DNA from 3 places in the Synechococcus sp. MU1617 genome. Region 2 is predicted to be linked to each of the others. Evidence: predicted binding sites of a transcription regulator. Region 2 holds the regulator's gene; each other region holds the start of a gene.
What was found. Region 2 encodes NtcA, which controls nitrogen genes in cyanobacteria. Its sites were predicted from a motif close to GTANCNNNNGNTAC; they were not measured.
Positions count from the first base shown of each region.

Region 1: the regulator NtcA is predicted to act here: its motif matches at 3,028-3,041, upstream of FZZ90_RS00110 (DUF4278 domain-containing protein).
Region 3: the regulator NtcA is predicted to act here: its motif matches at 3,455-3,468, upstream of FZZ90_RS05010 (circularly permuted type 2 ATP-grasp protein).

Region 1 is NZ_VTLB01000001.1:11,025-17,966, forward strand. It holds gene FZZ90_RS00100 (hypothetical protein) at 472-723, opposite strand; gene FZZ90_RS12770 (hypothetical protein) at 1,099-1,224, shown strand; gene FZZ90_RS00105 (serine hydrolase) at 1,240-2,625, opposite strand; gene FZZ90_RS00110 (DUF4278 domain-containing protein) at 2,688-2,930, opposite strand; gene FZZ90_RS00115 (nucleoside kinase) at 3,100-3,690, shown strand; gene FZZ90_RS00120 (hypothetical protein) at 3,818-4,081, opposite strand; gene FZZ90_RS00125 (DUF1651 domain-containing protein) at 4,262-4,510, opposite strand; gene FZZ90_RS00130 (2Fe-2S iron-sulfur cluster-binding protein) at 4,921-5,205, shown strand; gene nth (endonuclease III) at 5,206-5,859, opposite strand; gene FZZ90_RS00140 (metal ABC transporter substrate-binding protein) at 5,958-6,926, shown strand; gene FZZ90_RS00145 (metal ABC transporter ATP-binding protein) at 6,926-6,942, shown strand, end outside.
Region 2 is NZ_VTLB01000002.1:609,101-616,042, forward strand. It holds gene FZZ90_RS06920 (TatA/E family twin arginine-targeting protein translocase) at 1-1, shown strand, start outside; gene pth (aminoacyl-tRNA hydrolase) at 16-633, shown strand; gene FZZ90_RS06930 (DUF3146 family protein) at 633-890, shown strand; gene FZZ90_RS06935 (resolvase) at 874-1,314, opposite strand; gene FZZ90_RS06940 (DUF3084 domain-containing protein) at 1,311-2,462, opposite strand; gene ntcA (global nitrogen regulator NtcA) at 2,490-3,206, opposite strand; gene rph (ribonuclease PH) at 3,265-4,008, opposite strand; gene FZZ90_RS06955 (cob(I)yrinic acid a,c-diamide adenosyltransferase) at 4,154-4,753, shown strand; gene dcd (dCTP deaminase) at 4,753-5,346, shown strand; gene thyX (FAD-dependent thymidylate synthase) at 5,359-6,081, opposite strand; gene FZZ90_RS06970 (thioredoxin domain-containing protein) at 6,126-6,701, opposite strand; gene FZZ90_RS06975 (hypothetical protein) at 6,765-6,942, shown strand, end outside.
Region 3 is NZ_VTLB01000002.1:218,450-225,391, reverse strand. It holds gene FZZ90_RS05025 (redox protein) at 1-18, shown strand, start outside; gene FZZ90_RS05020 (transglutaminase family protein) at 6-905, opposite strand; gene FZZ90_RS05015 (alpha-E domain-containing protein) at 878-1,873, opposite strand; gene FZZ90_RS05010 (circularly permuted type 2 ATP-grasp protein) at 1,867-3,342, opposite strand; gene FZZ90_RS12810 (hypothetical protein) at 3,544-3,669, shown strand; gene FZZ90_RS05005 (sodium:solute symporter family protein) at 3,659-5,089, shown strand; gene FZZ90_RS05000 (aspartate carbamoyltransferase) at 5,397-6,512, shown strand; gene asnB (asparagine synthase (glutamine-hydrolyzing)) at 6,522-6,942, shown strand, end outside.

The DNA of each region.
Region 1 (6,942 bases), on a different contig from region 2:
GCCGTTTTGGGTTGCGGCGGTTGGCCTTGCGGGTTCCTCCGTAGCGATAACCAGCTTGTTCTCGAAAGTTCGGCCAGCAGGTTTCGCACACCAGAATCCAGTCGGCGAGTCGGGTGGTGCTGACCCGGAAATGGACGTTCCCCGACTGTCTGCAGTGTTCGCAACAAAATCTTTTGTTTTTCCACAGTTCTTTAAACGATTCCTCTGGCGAATCGGTGGCCTGAGGCTTTCCCTGAGGATTCTTTGCTTCGCTCACGTCAGAGAGCGCTGCGTTTGGGCTTGATGCGTTATCAGAATCACAGATCCATTGGTTCCTTGAAATCAATCGCCAGCACAGCATTCTTGTCAATGAACTGGAGGATTCGCCTGGGACTGGTGAGCCTCTGAAGTTTGTTTTCCACGCCGATTGCCGAAACCGCTGTAGTCGTCAGGATCGCGTGCTTAACCCCTGTGGAAAAGCTGTGAATAACTCTACGAATCGACTGGTATCTGGGCGTTGATGGAGGCTTTTAGAGCGGCCATCTCGTGGGCAGTGAGGTGAGCTTCGACGGCTTCAGGCGTGTTGTTCAGATAGTGGATCCATGCCTCGTAGCACTGCTGTTGCGTGGCCATGGGGTTTTGCTCTTCGCCATCCCTTGCGCTGAGCAGAAGCTCTTCGATCCTGGCTAGCCGCGTCTCCATCCGGCTCAAGCGGCTGGCGATGGCGTCGTCCTGTTGCGTCATCTGCGGAGGGGCGGAAGGGCCTCTGATTGTTGCGGGGAGACCCAGGGTTGACGCTGTAGTACATGCGCACTAAAACAGATGTACTGCTCTAAAGCTCATGTCTGCGAGTTCCCCTTACGCCCCCTTCTGTGCTGACGAGTGGATGCGTCATTCCTTGATCCGTCCGCGCAAGGCGTTCCCGGCGAAGGCCTCAGCCGTGGCGAAGCCTCGTGCCAGGCCGCCCGCTGCAGCTCGAGTTTGTGATGCGGTGCAGGGAGAACTCTTCCTCTTTCCCGTTGTGATCTGCTGAGCCTTGGTCTCTACGACAAACGTTTGCAGAAATCGCTGTTTGCCCCCTGTTCTGCCAGGGTGAGCAGTGGTTTTTGTTGCCAGACCATGCTGTTATTCGCCTCCCAGACAGCTCAAGGCGGTCCGACTGTGATTCTTCCGGCCCTGCTCATCACCGGTCTTCTCGTCGCAGCATCCCAGGCTTTTGTTCCCAAGGGCGGCGATAAGAACTGAGTTTTGGCGTTCGCTTCATCGAAGGGCTGAGAGAACATCAGCCCCGAAAGCATTGGCATCAAAACCTGGCTTTTTGGGTGTCTGTCCCAGACGCACAATCACCGCGCGCTGGGATGGAGCCACCAGCAGCAATTGTCCCTGGTAGCCCTCCGCTGAGAAGCTGTCTTTGGGCAGATCAGGCCTCGATTTGCGCCGGCTGAGCCACCAGTGCGCTCCGTAGGCCTGCTTTGATCCCCGCGACGCCGTTCGAGCCTGCTGAACCCAGTTCGCGGGCAAAAGTTGTTTGCCGTTCCAGCTGCCATGATCCAGGTAAAGCTGGCCAAACCGGGCCCAATCGCGTCCGCTGGCCCAAGCCAGGGATGAGCCCACCAAAGTTCCACTGTTGTCGCTCTCGAGAACAGCAGTTGTCATCCCAAGAGGCCCGAACAACGCCTGTGAGGGAAAGCTCCAGTAGTGCTGATCGTCATCGATGGCGTGCCTCAGGATCCGGCTGAGGATGTTTGTGGTTCCGGATGAATAGTTCCACTTTTTCCCCGGTTTTTTGCTCAGTGATTTGCTGGCGGCGAACCCTGCCATGTCGGCTTCCTGGGTCAGCATCCGCACCAGATCCGAGTTCAGTGCTCCCGTCGATTCCTCGAAGGCCAGTCCGCTGTTCATTCGCAGCAGCTGATCCAGGCTGATCTTTTGGCGTGGATCCTGCGGATCACTCCATTCGGACACCTTCGGCGGCTTGTCTGGATCCAGAAGCCCTGTGTGGATGGCTCGTCCGATCAGGGCATGGGTGATGCTTTTGCTCATCGACCAGCCAATCAGTGGCATGTCGGGCGGAATGCTCTTGGCGTAGCGCTCGGCAATCACCCAGCCGTCCTGCACCACAACCACAGCTCGGGTTCGTTTTGGTAGGAGCGGATCGTTCTCCTGAAAGGCGCGATCGAGAGCCCTGTTCAGCGCTTGGTGATCGATTTCAGGTGGCTCTGGCTGGGCTGTGGCGATCAGGGGCCAGGGGTCTCCAATGGGCTTGGAATTCCCGGAGCCGGGCTTGTTTTGGCTGAGTGCTCGGGGCGTTGGTTGGCCGTTGATGCGCCATGTACAGCCCCGTTCACCGTTCTGCACGGCTTCAGCGCGAATCAGCCCGAACAGGGAGCTCGCTTTAACGCGACCAGCGCTTGGCTCGATCTGGGTGTGGATCATCCCCTGGCCGGCGGCCAGGTCCTCTTTCAGCATCTGGTCTGGATCCATCCCAGCCATCAGCACGCCGCTGCAGAGCTGTTTGGCAATGAAACTCGTCCCCGCCTTGGCGAAGGTGACCAGGTTTCGCAGCGGAGGTTCCAGGCCTGCTGTGATGCTGAAGGCCACTGCCGCAGTTGAGATCACCACAATGCGCCACTGCTGCTTTGTCACCCTCAACGGCCATGAAAAAAGCGGGGAATGTCCCCGCTTCAATCATGAATGGAAATTTGGCCTCAGTACACGTCGTAGCTGACGCCGCGGTAACGCAGTTCCCGCCCACCGCTTGGGTGCTGTTGTGGGTCGATCGCTTCGTAGGCAACGCCGCGATAGCGCAGCACTTTGGTCTTGGTTCCCACCGGGGTGTGCACCCGGTCGGTGTGGTCTTGGTGGCGGTAGGCCCGTGCCATCTGTGTTCTGGCCGTTTCGATGGCCTGATTGCGCACAGTCCGTGCCTTGATCAGTTGAAGGGTGTTCATCTTTCTCTTGCGCGGTGTCCACGCCCCCGTTGCCTGGCGTGGATCTGACTGCTGCCTGTTGAAGAGGCTCAACGTGATCACACCTTAGCTCTGATTTGTATCAACGGCTACTGTTTTTTCTGCTTCGCTTGGGTCTCGTTGGCAGCATGGGGCTTGATGAATGCGACGCTTGTCTGGGGCAGTCCCTCTGGTGTGCATCTGCGGGCCGTCTGCAGCTGGCAAGACAACCTTTGCGGCACATCTCGCCGAGCAACTGCGTGCCAGGGGACGACATCCACTGCTGATCGCCTGTGATGACTACTACCGCAGTGGTTGGCTCCCGAGCTCTCGCTATGGCTTCGACACGGTGGATGCCATTGACGCGGATCAGCTGCGGCTGCAGCTCAACGCTGTTCGCTACCGGCAGCTGGGCTCCCTGCGCAGCTACGACATGCGCAGCCGCAAGGTTGGCTCCAGGTCATTGAATCAGCCATACGACCTGGTTCTGGTGGAAGGATCCTATGGGCCGCAACATTTGCTGGAGGCTGTGCCGATCTCGCTAGTCGTGTACATCGAAACCCCTCTTCTGCAGAGGCTTGTCAGGCGTCTCTGGCGTGATGTACGCGAAAGGCAGCGGTCAGCTCTGTATGTGATTCGCCAGATGCTGGGTGAAATGCTGCCCGGTGAGCGACGCTTCATTCACCCTTTGAAGCAACGCGCAGACGTCATTGTTCAAGGCTATGACTACGATCTGGAGCCTGTTCTCAGCAGAATCGAATGATCGCGGGTGGGGGAGGCAGCCGTAAGCGTCTCTTCCACTGAAGCAAACAAGACCTCTGATGAATGTCATTGCCAAAGGCTGAGTTCGGCTCGCCTTCGCCAAAAGGGTTGATGACCAGGTGCGACTGTCAGACCCTGTTTCCTTCGTCGTCCCAATACTCGATCCTTCTCACTTCAAGGTCGTCTTGCTTCAGTTTGATTGCGATCTCCTTAGCCCTTGCTCTCAGGTACAACTCATCGGTCACCAGGCTTTGGTAAACGATCTCTTCCAGTGTTTCCGCTGGAGCTTCTGAGACGATCTGCTTCACGTCGTCCTTGCTCAGCTTCACATCAGTTCGGATGCTGACGGTCTGCTCGAAGTCGAACTCGATTTCGTTGATGACGGATTCCATGGGCTTCCTTCCAGACAAAAAGAAACCCCCGCCAAAGGCAGGGGTTCCAAAACGACTCGCAGGAGTGTGTCCTTGTTTCCACCCTGTGAGGCGTTTTTCCTCACATCACCAAGATGCCTACACGATGGGTGCGGTGGGATTGCTGATGGACAGCCTCGTGGTTGGCACCAGCGGTTCGTCTCACAGTTCAACCGCGTCGCCCCAGGCCGGGGACGCAAGGCGCTTCCATCCTTGGGTCTGTAATGACGCCCAGAGTTGTTCTGCTTCGGCCTTTCTCAAGTGTCGCCGTTCCTTCAGAAGAGGAGGGCCATCAGGCAGGCGACGGCCTCTGTCGATGAAAACCTTTGGCTCGTTGATCCATCCCTTCTGATCGCGATGGAATCGCCAGATCCAGCGGCCGTCACTGTCAATCAGCCAGCCCTCTCCCATGTCTATCCTGCAAGTACATCAGTACTAGCAATGGCGAGCATTGGCGGTCAAGTGGCCTCCTGCCTCAAGCTCAAGTCAAAAAAAAGAGCAGGCCCCTCAGCCCACCCTCTCCGTGACGCATGGAAAGCACCACTGCTTTCCCGTTGCACTGTCCATGACGCTGGCGCTTTGGCGGGTATCGATTCGCACGCTTTTAGGCATTACTGCTTAGTAAGAGCTGTTCTCATTCGAGTGATGATTCGGGTGGCGCGAGCATCACTGCCAACGCTTCGGGGAGTTGAACGAGCGCAGGTTCCCTCGCCTGCGCCTCCCCCCCCCCAAAAAAAAAATCAAGGGTGGACCTCTCAGGTCCAGCTGCCTTGGCACCGATGGTCTGATCCAGCTACCAACCTCTCAGGACCTTCTGAGTCATGGCCTCTTTCAACATCAACATCGAGGGTGGTGCCAGCTTTTCGTGCCCTGATGACGTCTATATCCTCGATGCAGCAGAGGAAGCCGGTGTCGATCTTCCTTATTCCTGCCGAGCCGGAGCCTGTTCCACCTGCGCCGGCCGCCTGGTGAGTGGCTCGGTGGATCAGACCGATCAGAGTTTTCTCGATGATGACCAGATGGGGCAGGGGTTTGCCCTCCTTTGTGTGAGCTATCCAACCTCTGATTGTGTGATCAAGGCCAACGCTGAAGAGCACTTGTCTTAATCAAGGCTTGTGGGTGATCACCGGACGCCGCCGTTTCGGATAAAGCTCACGGCACATGGGGCAGACCGTTCCGTCGCACCCCCGTGCTGTGCAGAACTCACGGCCCCAGAAGATGATCTGCAGGTGCAGCTTGTTCCAGTGCTCCTTGGGGAAGAGACGCTTGAGGTCTTGTTCCGTGCGCGCCACATTGCTGCCATCGCTCAATCCCCAGCGCTGGGCCAGCCGGTGGATGTGGGTGTCGACGGGGAAGGCGGGCACGCCGAAGGCCTGGGCCATCACCACGCTGGCTGTTTTGTGCCCCACGCCCGGTAAGGCTTCGAGCTCCTCAAAGCTCCGGGGAACATCGCCGTCGTAGGCCGTCACCAGAATCTGGGCAAGGCGGCGGACGTTTCTGGCCTTGGTTTTGGCCAGCCCGAGCTGCCGGATGAAAGCGAGGATCTGCTCCTCCTCGAGTGCTGCCATGGCGGCGGGTGTTGGCCCGGCGGCAAACAGCGCCGGAGTCACCTCATTCACCTTCTTGTCGGTGCATTGGGCACTCAACAGAACAGCGATCAGCAGGGTGAACGGATCACTGTGATCCAGGGGGATCGGTGTTTCCGGGTACTGCTCGTGGAGGCGCTGCAGGATTACCTCCACCCGCTCTGACCTGCGCACGGGCTTTCAGTGGGTGGAGTGATCTTGGCGCTTCGGCGATTGCATCGCTTCGTTGCAACGTTTCCCGGCCGTTGCCGAGACTGTTTTAGGAGCCATTGATGCGATCCTCGATCAAGACGATTCAGCCCGCATTGCCACTGTTGAACTGGAACCGTTCGGCGGCAGTGCTGTTTGTTGTGGTGGCTGTGCTGCTGGCCTCCTGCCGCAGTCGAGATCAGGACGTCACCACGGATTCCCGCCCGCAGGTGCTTACCACCTTCACGGTCTTGGCTGATCTAGCCAGCAATGTGGCGGGTGATCGGTTGCAGGTGGCTTCGATCGTCAAGCCCGGTGCCGAGATCCACGGTTACCAACCCACTCCCAGTGACATCGAGCGCGCCAGCAAAGCGGATCTGATTGTTGAGAACGGGTTGGGGCTGGAGTTGTGGGCCCAGCGATTCACCGCTGCAGCGGGGGATGTGCCCACCATCACCCTTTCGGAGGGGATGGACCCTCTCCTGATCACGGAGGATGCCTATTCCGGCAAGCCCAATCCCCATGCCTGGATGTCCCCCCAGCGCACGATGGTTTATGTGGACCATCTCGAGCGGGCTTTTACGCAACTCGATCCAGGCGGTGCCGCGGTTTATGCCGCCAATGCGTCGGCTTACAAAGCCAAGCTCCAGACCCTCGATGATGAGCTGCGCGCGGCGATTGCTGCACTGCCTGCCCAGCAACGGCTGCTGGTGAGTTGTGAGGGGGCCTTCACCTATCTGGCAACCGATTACGGGCTGGAGGAGGCCTATCTCTGGCCGGTGAATGCTGAAAGCGAGATCACACCCAAACGCATGGCACGGTTGATCGATACGGTGCGAGAGCGGCAGGTGCCAGCCATTTTTTGTGAAAGCACCGTGAGCGATAAAGCCCAACGGGAGGTGGCAGCGGCAGCTGGGGCCCGATTCGGCGGAACCTTTTACGTGGATTCCCTGTCGTCTCCGGATGGGCCCGCACCCACCCTGTTGGAACTGCAGCGGCACAATGTGGGTCTGATCCGCAAGGGCCTGGACTTTTCCGAGAGCAACCGCTGATGCGCATTCAGGCCGA
Region 2 (6,942 bases):
AGTTGTTCCAGCGGTATGACCACTGATCTCAAGCTGGTGGTGGGACTGGGCAATCCGGGGGCGAAATATGCAGGCACTCGTCACAACATCGGCTTCATGGCCCTAGAGCTTTTTGGTGAGCGCTCTGGATTCAGTTTTCGTCAGCAAGCCAAGTTGCATGGTCTTGCAGCAGATACAGGGGTGGGTGAGCAGCGGTTGCGCTTACTGATGCCCCAGACCTACATGAATGACAGTGGACGCGCGATTCGTGCTGCCCTTGATTGGTTCGGGCTGGAGCCCCACCAACTGCTGGTGCTGGTGGACGACATGGATCTTCCGCTCGGTCGTTTGCGATTGCGGGCCCAGGGCAGCGCCGGTGGCCACAACGGCTTGCGCAGCACCATTCAACATCTCGGGACTCAGGCGTTTCCCAGGCTGCGGATCGGCATTGGTGCACCAGCTGAGAATCCTGCTGAGCGTCGCGCCCGAACGGTGTCCCATGTTCTTGGCCCGTTCAGCAAGGTGGAGCAACCTTGTGTCGGCGCTGTTCTTGATGCTGTTCTGGACGGGATTCAACGTCTTCAGCGCCAGAGCTTTGAGCGTGCTGGAACCTGGATCAACGGTTTTCGCTATGACCTGGAGCCAGTCGACTGATGCCGGCTCTCCCGGCGACAACGGCCCATTTGCGGGTGCTCCGCCAGTGTTTTCAAGCCAAGTGCGTGGAGGGTGAAGTCTCAGCTGGAGGCTTCGAGTGGCAGTTCTCCTGGGCCTTTGACCGCGGCGAACTGATGGTGGAGCCGTCCTTGGGACGAGCCCTGATTGAGGATGCCCTTCGGCGGTTTCTGGTGCGTTCTGATTACAGGCTGGAACCGGGGGGTGACTACACCTTCATGGTTAGGGCCAGGTTCTGAGCGAGAACGTGGGAGCAGGCACCGGCCATTTCAGGCGGCACTGCAGGTGCTCCTCGAGCATCACCAAAGCGGCCACGGCATCCAGATCCACCGGTGGAATGCGCAGTCCTGCCGGCAGCATCCGTCGCCAACCTCGAGCCGGCCACAACGTCCAGTAACGCTGTCTTGCCCTCAGGGTTGTTCCCTGTTCAGGAATCACGGTGAGATTGCCCAGCCATTCCAGTCGCTTGATCCAGGCTCGGCTGCCCGTGCCGTCGCCGATCAGGATGCGGTCGAGAGCTTGGTCGTGATTCCACTTCTCCAGCCAGGGTCCCACAGCGTCCGGGGCCAGCACATGCCCTTCGCGCACGAGGCCGAGCTGAAGATCAGCCAGCACAAGACCACATTTGCAGCGGCCTGGATCGAGAACGGCCACCCGTTTCATGGGGATGGCTGAATTGTGACGACGACAGGATCGGCGCTGTTGCTGACCCCTGCGGAAATCACTTCCAATCCAACGCTTTGGCTGGGTCCTTCCATCAGGGTCTGGGCCAGTTGGGAGAGGGCTGATCCATCGAACTGAAGGCCCTCGCTCAGCGATCCTCTCCGCTGCACCTCGGCATAGGCCGAGGCCAAGAGAAGGTTCAGTCGTGTGCGAATGCCCTCTGGCGTGCGTTCATCCGGTGGCAGTGTGGTGGTGGCCAGCACGTCTCCGCGTTGGGCCACTGGCCGGTTGGGACGCACCTCGGGGAAGGCGTACACCGCTGTTTCACCCCGCAGCACATTGGTGGCGGAGCGCAGCGAGATCACCCAGGTCTCTGGTTTGCGGATGATGCTTTGCAGGCGTTCAACATCGCTGCGCGGAACGCGGATCAACTGGCGTTCGGGGGCTTCGCCAGGCCGCACTTTCCCGTAGGCGTTGAGATTGGCCTCCTGCAACAGCCTGTCCACAGCCTGTTTCGCCTGGTCTGGGGCATCGAGTCGAACCGTTGCTCTCGCCAAGGTCTGTCCGCTGCTGATCACCACCGATCCACGCCTCAGGGCGACCAGATTGCGTTCCAGTTCCTTGAGTTCCTGCTCACCGGCACGGATGCGGCTGCGAACGCTGTTGAGTTCGGCTTCCGTCCGCTGGATGTCCGCATCGCGGGAGGCGATGTCCTGGCTGAGGCGTTCACGTTCAGCTTCGAGTTGGGCCCGCTCTTTCTGAAGAGGAGCCAGTTCAAGGCGCAGGGTGTTGGCCCGTTGCTGCGATTGCTTGAGCTCAGTGGCTATCCGCTTGGTTTCCGTTTGGGTCTTGTCCCGTTCCCGCTCGGCTGCCTCGAGCTGTTGCCGGCTGTCCTGGAGTTTCTCCTGCAGGGCATCCAGTTCAAACAGGCCCACCCGCAACTGCCGGCTCACCAGCAGCATCAGGCCAAGCGAGAGTGCGCTGATCAGGCTGCCGGTCAGCACCGTGATCAAAACGGCGGTGCGCCTTGGGCGCATCCTGAACAAACTGAGTCGCGCTTTGCCGACGCGGCTGCCCAAACGGTCGCCCAGGGTCGACAGCACGCCCCCGAGCACCAGCAGAACCAGGATCAGTGCCCAGCCGCTCATGGCTGCACCCGTCGGTCGATGGCCGGCTTAGCTGAAGCGTTTGGCCAGAGCGATTGGATCCAGAACGGTGATTTTCTTGCGGTCAATCTGAACCAGACCGGATTGACGCAAGTCTCCCAGCAGACGCGTGATTGTGACCCGTGTTGAGCCAATTGCTTCGGCGATGGCTTGATGGGACAGGCGTAGGTCGATGGTGATGCCCAGCTCATCTGCCACGCCGAAATCCCTGCACAGCACGAGCAGGAAGCTCACCAGCCGGGATGACATGTCCCTGTGGGTCAGGGTTTCAATCATCGTTTCGGTCTGCAGAATTCGGCTGGAGAGACCCTGCAGCAAGCGCAGGCCAACGCTGGTGTCTGCTTCGATGGCGGCCTTCACGGAGGTCGCCGGTGCCGTCACCATTTCGACCCGGGTGAAGGCCACAGCGTGGTAGAAACGATCGGACCTTTGACCGGTCAGCAGGGACAGCACTCCGAAGAGGCTGTTCTCGCGGAGCAGGGCCACGGTGATTTCTTCACCCGACTCGTAAACGCGGGACAGACGCACGGCTCCCCGGCGGATCAGATACACCCGTTCTGCGGGATCTCCGGGGAAGAAGATGGTCTTGTTGCGGTCAACCAGTTCACTGCTGGCGCCATCGAGATCCCGGATGATCTCCAGGAGAGAACGGTTGGCCGGCTCTGCGCTGGGAGCTGGAGCCACCATCTGCGGGGCGTATCGGCTGAAACCTCGGCTACTGGTCATGACAACCCCCTGGTGAGGCGAAGTTACGGAGCTGGCGGTGGCCGCCATGTAGCGGTTATTACGTAACGCTGCTGTGCTCGTTGAAGGCCTGGCGTTGCGCCTGCATCAGGGATGACACTCCCGGCTCCGCTAAATCCAGCAGCTCATTGAGTTGGTTGCGGCTGAAGGGCGCTCCCTCAGCAGTTCCCTGGATTTCCAACAGACGTCCATCGCCGGCCTGCACAACATTCAGGTCCACCTCAGCTCGGCTGTCTTCGCTGTAGTCCAGATCCAGCAAGGCCTGGCCATCCACCAAGCCGACGGACACGGCCGCCACCTGGTCGATCAGGGGCGATTGCTCCAGGACTCCTTGTTCCACCAGTGATCGGCAGGCCTGGTCCAGGGCAAGCCAAGCCCCGGTGATCGAGGCCGTCCTGGTGCCGGCGTCCGCTTGGATCACGTCGCAGTCGATCAGCAAGGTGCGCTCACCAAGGCGCTCCATGTCGATCACGGCGCGCAGGCTGCGGCCGATCAACCGCTGAATCTCCTGGGTGCGACCCGAGAGTTTCATCAGCTCCCGTGATTGCCGCTGTGGGGTGGAGCCGGGCAGCAGACGGTATTCGGCGCTGAGCCATCCCAACCCTTCTCCCTTACGCCAGCGGGGAACCTTGTCCTCCAAGCAGACGCTGCAGAGCACAGCGGTTCGACCGGTGTGAACCACAAGGGAGCTCAAGGCGAACCCCATGGGATTCCAGGTCACCGAGAACGGTCGCAACTGCTGCGGGCGACGGCCATCAGTGCGGTGTTCAAGGGATTGGCTCATCGGTGGTGTGCAGTTCGTCAAGCCTCGCAGGCGGTTGGGTCTCGCCCTGTCCAAACACCATGGGTGGTGTCAATCCTCTTGTGGAATGTGATCTCGCCGCTAGATTCAAGGTCTCGCCGGGATCGCCCGGACAGATGCTTCCGCGATGACCACAAGCCTCGCCGACCCCCAAGCCTTCCAGAACTCCCTGGATCGGGATCAGCAGGCTTTGCAGCGGGCGGGCCTCAGGCCCTTACCTTCTGTCTCTGACCCGCCACCCCTACATCTGGTGGCTCCAGAAGGGCAGCTGCAAGTGCATACAGCGCCCTACCGAGGCAGTTTCGCCAATGTTCTGAGTCAAGCCATGCGTGCTGCCGGCTTGGGCAGTCGTGTTCTGATCAGTCAGTTCCTCAAAGGGGGCGTTCAGCAGGGACCTGCAGGACGGGTGCAGCTCTGTGGAGGCCTTGTCTGGCTGCGGCCGGAAGTGCCCCTCTGCCTCTCCTCGCCGGGGCATCCCGGTGGCGCTGAGGCGGTGGCTGCTGTTTGGTCCATCTGCCGCCAGCATCTGATCCAGGGAGATCTCGACCAGCTGGTCTTGGATGAAATCGGTCTTGCAGTGGCCTTCGGATACCTGGATGAAGCGGACGTGATTGAAGCCCTCGAGCAGCGGCCCGCTTCGATGGATGTGATCATCACTGGACCTGCAATCCCCGCCGGTGTGGTGGAGATGGCAGATCAAGTCACGGAGTTGCGCCGAGGTTTCTGATGCTCAAGTGCGATCGCTGGATCACTGAACAGGCCGGTCAGGGAATGATCGAGCCATTCCAGAGCGGTTTGGTCCGTCACCTCGAGCCGGAGCAGAAGCTGCGACCGGTGCTGAGTTTCGGTTGTTCGTCCTACGGCTACGACCTGCGCCTGTCTCCTCAGGAATTTCTGATCTTCCGGCATGTTCCGGGCACGGTGATGAACCCCAAGCGGTTCAACCCGGCCAACCTCGAGCCCACCCCCCTTCATGAGGATGAAGACGGGCGCTACTTCATTCTTCCGGCGCATTCCTACGGCCTCGGTGTGGCGTTGGAGAAGCTGCGGGTTCCCCCCAACATCACGGTGATCTGTTTGGGCAAGAGCACCTACGCCCGCCTTGGAATCATCGTGAACACCACCCCTGCTGAAGCGAGCTGGGAGGGTCACCTCACCCTTGAATTCAGCAACAGTTCCGGCGCTGACTGCCGCATCTATGCCGATGAAGGCATCTGTCAGCTGCTGTTTTTCGAGGGTGATCCCTGCTCTACCACCTACAGCGATCGACAAGGTAAGTACCAGCACCAACCGGAACGGGTGACGCTGGCCAAGGTTTAGATCTCTCTTGAATTAGGGAGCTAAACGAGCACGGTGCAGCCTGCTTTTTTCGTACCAGGCTGCGAATTCAGGGGCCCACTCCACCATGTGGGGCCACATCAGATCGCAGAGCTGGCGGATCTCTAACTGGGCATCAAGCTTGGCTCGCAGATCCATGAAGTGCAGGAACGCCCGCAGGCTGAAGCTCACCACAAAGTGCTGGCGGTAGTCGAAGGGAAGGATGCCGCGGGCATGCTCTTCGGAGAAGCCGGCCTTGAGCAGATCCCTGTAGCGCTCGGCGGCGCTTCGGCACAGATCGAGGTCCTGTTGGCGTAGCGCTTCGGTGTAGGCGTATTTCTTGCCCTGCCGATCGCTGTACTCGCCGACAGGCCGCAGATAAAACACCTCTTCCAGGTCCAGGGCTCCATCCGCTGCACGGCAGATGCGTTCACCGGTGTAACGCATCGATTGCACATCGAAGCTCACCCCCACCCGGTGGGTGCGGGCCTGCTGCATCACCGAGTGTGGGAACCAGCCCACGTTCAGAACGATCTGCGCATGCTCCATCGGGCCGTAGTGGCCGCGTTCTCCAGATAGCAGACGTTTCACACAGATCTCTCCAGCTCGCTGCTCATCGGGCCAGTTGGCACGATCTCCGGCCACGAACCCTTCGCTGTAGTCCTGATGCATGGCGGCGTACACGCATTGCTGCGGGTTCGGCGTAGCTGCGATCAGATCGACCCGAAAGCGGTCCATGGGAGCGTCAGAGTGACGAGTTGTGGTGATCATGGCGAGGCGTGTCAACCATGGCTGCGGGGCCCGGCCGTGGATTGGCTCGACGCTCCAGCCAATGTGTTGTCAGCGGAGGTGGAGGCTGGCAGCTGGCTGACGTTGCCGACGCCTGGCAGAGCCGGCAGCGGCTGATCCTCAAGCAGTGCTGTGGTGAGCAGCTGGAGTTCCTCAGGGCTGCGCAGACCAACAGATCTGCCCCTCGGCTCTCCTTCAGCGTTAAACAGATTCAGCTGAGGGATGCCGTTGACGTCGTAGCGATCAACGAGATCTTGCCAACGGGGGTTGTCGACGTTCACCAGAACTACATCGAGTCGATCCCGCGATTTCTTTTCCAACTCCAGCATCGAGGGCGCCATCTCCCTGCAGACCTGGCACCAATCGGCGTAGAACTCGATCAGCGTTGGGCGTCCATTGGTTAACGCCGTTTGCGGGTCGAGGGATCGTCTCGCCAGCTGCTCCATCGGGCTTTCGCTCTGAATGCCGCCGCGCAGGATGACCAAGCCAAAAGCCAGAGCCACCGCGATCAGCACCAGCACCCATCGCTGTGCCGTGCCCAGGGGCGAAGACTCCGGGGTGCCTGTCATCGCACTTCAACCGCAGCGGTCACTCTGGCAGCTCCTTCGAAAGGCCGCCGCTAACTTGCATCCATGCCAATTCTGCGACTGCTGAGCCTTCCGGTTCGAGCGCCGTTGCTGACGGTGCTGTTTCTGGTTGCAGTTGTGCTCGGCAACCATTGGCAGATTGTTCAGCCCACCTTCACGTCTCTCTACGACGTGAGTGCGGTCTGGTTCTGGTGTTTTGTGCTGCTGCAGACCCAGGTGGTTG
Region 3 (6,942 bases), 390 kb from region 2:
CTGCTTCAGGCGGCCTGAACCAGGTTGCGTGAGGGGGGTTTCGTTCCGGATTTTTCTTCATTGATCTGAATTTGCCAATTCAGTTCACTGCTTGTTCCGAGGGGACCACTGAAGCTGCCGCTCACGGCTGCGGTGAGTTCCGGCTTGGATGAGGTGGCCAGCACCACATAGCGATCGTTGACTTCCATCCCGGCACTGGGGTCAAAGCCGCGCCATCCCGCTCCGGGCAGGTAGACCTCCGCCCAGGCATGCAGGTCGTAGTCCTTCGGTGGAGGTTGCTGCAGTTGATAGCCGCTCACGAAGCGGGCGGGAAGACCCACCACGCGGCAGCAGGCCACCATCAGCATCGCCAGATCACGGCAGGAGCCGATCCGCTCGCGCAGGGTTCGGCCCGCGGGCCAGGCCGGCCCCACATGGCGTTGGGTGTATTTCACCCGCTCTTGAATCAGTTCAATGAGTTGCTTCAGAAAGGCCAGGGTCTGCTGGTTGCTGCCCATCAGGGCTTCTTGAGTTAGATCGATGGCCGCAGGTTCGTGCTGGCCATTGGGCAACCAGCCTTCCAAGGCCCCCTGCAGATCGCTGTTGAGCTGGCCTTGCGGGTATGGCAAGGGTGGTTCGAGTCCGTTGAAGCAGCTCTCTAGCGGAGGTGCCGGTCGGGTCTCCACCAAGCTGCGAGCCTCAAAGACGAGTTCATCGGTACTGCCGAGAAAACGGAGCCGTTGGATTTCGTCGCCGCTGGCGGCCACTAGTTCCCGACGTTGTTCCGGTTCAGGCAGCACGCTGAGTTGATGCTCCAGCAGGGTCTGGAACCCCTGCCCGCGAGGCCTCAGGCAGAGGCGGTGCTCCCCCAGGACAACCGCGGCGTCATACCGATACGTCAGGCGGTGAACGATGAGAGCGCGCATGCGGGATCGGTGGGGATGGAACGGAGGTCGGCGCTGGTGAAGTAGCGGGTCTGGATCAGGCTGTGGAGTTGGTTGAGGTCCTGCTGAAGTTGGTCAATGGCTTCATGCAGACCGGCTTCGATCAGGTTGTCGATCCGCACGTAGCTCCAGCGGGCCAGGAGCTGTCCGCGCAAGCAGTCGAGGTCATCCGGCGTGTCTTGGCTCGGGTGCTGCTGGATCTGTTGCAAGGTGTTGCTGATGCCCTGGAGGCAATACCGAACCGAACGAGGAAAGCTCGGATCCAGCAGCAAAAAGCGGGCCACGGACGCCGGGCTGATGGCTTGCTGCACGCTCTGGCGGTACATCTGATAGGCGCCTGCTGTGCGCAGCAGGGTGATCCACTGCAGTTCATCCAGCACGCCGCCCACCTCCTCGGGGGAGGGCAGCAGTAGGAAATATTTGACGTCGAGGATGCGCGACGTTTTGTCGGCGCGTTCGATCAAACGTCCCAGCTGACTGAACAGCCAGCTCAGATCACGGCTCAGGGTGGTGTCGGTGATCCCGTAAACGAGCTGGCAGCCACGCCGAATGATCCGCAGTTGCTCCTGCACCTGTTCCCGCCAGATGTCTTCGTCGTCCTGCAGGCTCCAGTGCAGATCATTGATCTGCTCCCACATCTCCGTGGTGATCACATCCCTGATCTGCCGCGCGTTTTCCCGGGCCATCGCAATGCAACTCACGATGCTGTTGGGATTGCTGCGGTCCAGCAGCAGGAAGCGCACCACCTGTTTGGGCGTCGCATCGGGATAGGTCGTATCGAAGCGGTGGCGATCCCCCGTTACCTCCACCAGCGGCAGCCACGGTTCGGCGCTGCCCGGAGGACAGTCCAGCGCCATCGCTTCACTGACTTCCAGAAAGCGCGAGATGTTTTCGGCGCGTTCCAGATAGCGGTTGATCCAATACAGCGAATCAGCAACACGGCTCAACACGGCACAGCCTCCTGGGGCTGCGGTGCTGCTATTCGTTGGTCGTCGACGATCCAGGTGTCCTTGCAGCCGCCCCCCTGGGACGAATTCACCACCAGCGAGCCGCGCTTCAGGGCCACCCGCGTCAGCCCCCCTGGGCTCACCCAGGTGCTTGCGCCGCGCAGCACATAGGGGCGCAGATCCACGTGGCAGGGGTAGAGCTCACCGTCACTGAGGGATGGCACGGTGGAGAGCTGCAGTGTGGGCTGCGCGATGAAGTTGCGGGGATTCGCACGGATCTTCGTGTCGAAGTCCGCCAGCTCCGATCGGCTGGCCTGGGGGCCGATCAGCATTCCGTAACCTCCGGCTTCCGCCACCGATTTCACCACCAGCTGCTCGAGGTGTTCAAGCACATAGCGCTGGTCGTCCGGCCGGGCACAGAGATAGGTGGGAACGTTCTCGATGATCGGATCCTCATCGAGGTAGTAGCGGATCATCGCCGGCACGTGGGCGTAGATCAGCTTGTCGTCGGCGACGCCGGTGCCAGGGGCATTGGCGATGGCGACCCGTCCTTGCCGCAGCACGTCGATTAGGCCCGGAACCCCCAGCATTGAGTCCTGGCGGAACACGGTGGGATCGAGAAAATCGTCGTCGATGCGGCGGTAGATCACATCCACGGGCTTGAGGCCGTTGGTGCTGCGCATCCACACCCGGCCGTCTTCGCACACCAGGTCGCGTCCCTCAATCAGTGCAATGCCCATCTGCTGGGCCAGATAGCTGTGCTCGAAATAGGCGCTGTTGAATACCCCGGGCGTCAGGATTGCTACGCGGGGACTGTCACTCCAGGGCGCCAGGTCCTGAAGGGTGCGCAGCAGATGGGAGGGATAGGCGTCGATCGGTTGAACGGCACGGCCCTCGAACAGGCCAGGGAACAACCGTTTCATCACCCGACGATTCTCGAGGAAATAGGCCACCCCCGATGGACAGCGCAGGTTGTCTTCCAGGACACGCCAGGTGCCATTGCCGTCGCGGATCAGGTCGAGTCCGGAGATGTGGCACCAGCGGTTGAGGGGCAGGCTGATGCCCTGCATCTGAGGTCGCCAGCCGGAGGAACTTTCCACGTCTTCCCGCGGGATCACACCGTCGTTGAGGATCTGCTGGGGGCCGTAGATGTCGGCGAGGAAGCAGTCGATGGCTTCCAGGCGTTGCAGCAGTCCCCGCTCCAGGTTGATCCAGTCGCTGCGGCCGATCAGTCGGGGCAAAGGATCGAAAGGAAGAATCCGTTCACTGCCCTTGAGGCCAGAATCGTTCAGGCGGAAGGTGGCACCGAGGCGACGCAGCAGCTGGCTGGCGGAGGCATGGCTTCGGTTCAGTTCGGGCAACCCCATCTGCCCCAGCGATGCAAGCAGCGTGGCCAGATCTTCGCGAGGCCTCGCCGTTTCACTGCAGAAATATTCGTCGAAGCCGACCGTGGGCTTGTAGTCGGTGAACATTCCGATGGTCTGGACGCAAGTCATCCAAGGCGTCGCCCCAACCCCCTTCGGGTTGTAGTTGCTACACATTCCGCAATTTCTGGCGACAGGGCGCTGATCGCTTGATGTTTGGGTATCCGTAGGCACCTGTATGGAGGGCACAGGGTTAGGCCTGAGAACCTCTTTTGCTTATCTGTTTCTGGAGTTCAAACGGTCTTCGTCTTGGATGAACTGCTCTGGGCCCGACTGATCTTTGCCCTTGGAGCCGTTGTGACTGCGGCGACGGTGGTGATGATTCTGCGCGGACATCTCTATTGGAACCGCAGGGGATCGACGGATGTCCGCTGACTCGGTTCCCTTCCTCCAGCCCGGAATCGCCTGGGCGCTGGTGGTGCTGTTCTCTGTTTTCTGGGTGGCGCTCGGGATTGCCTGGGGCCGGCGCGGTCAAGGCAATGCCGACGACTACATGCTGGCGGGGCGCAACATCGGGCTGGCCCTGAGCACGGCCACGTTGATGGCCTCATGGGTCACCGGCAACACCACCCTGCTCGCCCCTGAATTCGGCTACAAAACCGGGCTTTGGGGCATGTTCAGCTATGCCCTGGCCGGGCTTGGCCTGATCCTGTTCGCCCCCCTGGCCTCGCGGATCAAGCAGCTGATGCCCAACGGGCGCACCAGCGGCGACTTCATTCGCCTGCGCTACGGGCGTCTGGCTTGGTGGGTGTTCATGGTGATCACCGCGATCTACACCCTGGGCTTTCTGATGACCCAGGCGATGGGTGCTGGCCTGCTGCTGCAGGCCCTTTCAGGTTTCGATTACCACGTGGGGATGGTGGTGGTGATTGGTGTCGCCACCGTCTACACCCTGTTCGGCGGAATGCGGGCCGTGATCGGCACCGATTTCATTCAGTCGCTGTTGATCATGGTGTTGCTGGCGGTGGTGGCGGTGCTCGCCTTCCGACAATTCCCGATGCCTGAGGTGCATGCCTCCTTGCTGGCCCGGCATCCCGATCGGCTTGATCTGCTGCTGCCGGCGGGCTTGTTGATCGCCTGGAATTCCGCCCTCTTTTCAATGGGCGAGGTGTTTCACAACAACATCTGGTGGTCAAGGGTCTTCGCCAGCCGGCGCTCGGTGGTGATGACCTCCTTTGTGTTGGGGGGGGTCGCCTGGATGAGTGTGCCGATGGTGACGGGCTCCATTGGCCTGGTGGCCCTGGCACGTGAGTTGCCTCTCGAGCAGGTGAACATGGTGTTCCCCGTGATGGCAGCCGATCTGCTCGGGGCCGGCGGCGCGGCTCTCGTGTTTGTGGTGGTGTTTGCTTCGCTCACCTCCACCCTGGACTCGCTGCTGGCGTCCACCGCCGATCTGTTGGCGGAGGATGTGTACTTCCGCCTGTTGCGGCCCCAGGCCAGTGACTTGCAGCTCAAGCAGGCGGCGCGGCTGATGGTGGTGGGCTTGGCGGTTGTCACCCTGGCGCTGTCCTGGCCGCGGCTGGATTCGCTGGCGTCGGTGCTGTTCTTCACCGGTGCACTGGTGGCCTCCACGGTCTGGCCTGTGGCCTGCGGCCTGTACTGGCGCACGGCCAATCGCAGGGCTGCCATTGCGGCCATGCTCGCCGGCAGCGTTGTTGGCCTGCTCGCTTATGTGCTGATCGCGCCCTACTGCGCCGCTGTGTTTTCGGCGGCCGTGTCAGCAGTCGTGATGCTGATCGGCAGTCGCACTTGGCCGGAACGGTTTGACTTCACTTTGTTGCAGGAGGAGGGATGATTCAAAGTCTTCCTTTGACGGCCAGCGTTGTTGGCCTGTCTGGCTTTCAGTTTCTTCTGGTGGTCAGTCAGCTCGCTTTGGTGCTGTCTGTGCTCGTGTTGCTGCTGATTTGGTGGGTTGAGTGGAGGAATGGTCGAGTGTGGTGACGGCTGCAGTTGTTAGTAACGGTCTGAACATTTTTTCCGGATCTTTGCTTAAGAAGCTGTTTCTTCGTGGACGCAGGAGTGTGGTTGTTGTTACCGGTAAAAGATGTAGTTCCTGGCTTTAGCACTCGGTTTGGCAAACAGAGTGTTGATCCGATCCCGCTATGGCACAGGCCAATTCAGCAGTCGTGGACGCGACGTCGGTACAGATTCGGTTTCAGCCGATGGGTCCCGATGTCTACGGGCAGAACCAACCCCAGGAGCTGCTGGCCGCGATTGTCGAGGACGGAGAGCCGTTGCTGGATCTGGTGAATCAGCATGTGGTGTCGATCCAACCGTTTCGACCTGAGGCCTTGTTGCAGGTGTTCCGCTTGGCGGCGAAGTTCGAGAGCAATCCAGATCGGTATTGCCGCCACAACACGCCGCTGACGGGAAAGATTCTGATCAACGCGTTCTACGAGCCGAGCACCCGCACCCGCCTGTCATTTGACAGTGCTTGGCATCGTCTTGGCGGCAGTTCGATCAACATCACCGACAGGGCTACCACGGGGATTGCCAAGGGCGAGTCCCTTGAAGATGTCGCCCACATGTTCAACAACTACGGCGATTGCGTGGTGCTACGGGACAGCGATCCCGGTGCTGTTTATGCGATGACGTCAACCCTGCGGATTCCCATCATCAATGCGGGCAACGGCATTGATGAACATCCGACGCAGGCGATGGCGGATCTGTACACGATCTTCAAGTGGCGGCCCAAGCTCACTGAAGTTGAGGTGGCTCCGGCTGATCGCATCCGCATTGGAATCGTCGGAATTCCGTCGCGGATGCGAACGGTACGCTCACTGCTGAGGATCCTGGCCAAATTCCCCCAGACCGTGGATGAGGTGGTGGTGATTCACGCCCCCGGACTGGAGCCGGATCAGCCGCTATTCGACCCAGGGCAGTTGGAGGAGCTCGAAGCTTGTGGAATGAAGGTGCGCTGCAGCACCGATCTGCAGGCTGAAGTGCCCGATCTCGATGTCGTTTACATCAATGCCATCGCCTGGGTGGGCGACTCTTATGAAGTGCATGGCGGCGGATTTCGCCTCACCCGCGACATGCCGTTCAAGCCGGAAGCGATCGTGCTTCACCCCTTGGCGCGGGGAGCGGAACTGAGCACCTGCTTGGATGACACGCCCCACAACTGGTACTTCAGCCAGGCCAGGGGTGCCGTGTTCCTGCGGATGGCGCTGCTCACCTGCATGGTGAACCGGGCCGAACGCGTGATGGATGTGATCTGAGGCGGGCTGATGTGTGGAATCGGAGGTGTTTTCAACGCAGACCGTCATCAGACGGTGGACCGCCAGCTGCTGGTCAACATGGCGGCGATTCAGGCCCATCGCGGGCCCGACGGCTTCGGCGTCGAGGTGCTGGATCAGGCCGGGGTCGGCTTCTGCCATGCCCGCCTTTCGATCATTGATTTGAACGAGTCACGGGCCCGGCAGCCCTTCCTCACCGATGACGGTGAGGTGCTGATGGCGCACAACGGTGAGTTCTACGACTTTCAGCGCATCAGGGCGGACCTCACCGCCCAAGGGGTGCGATTTAGCAGCAAGAGCGATTCCGAGATCCTGCTGCGGCTGTACCAGCGCCAGGGATTGGAGGCGACTCTGCCCTTGTTGCGCGGTGAGTTCGCCTTCGCCTTGTTTGATCGAGCCGAAGACTGCCTTT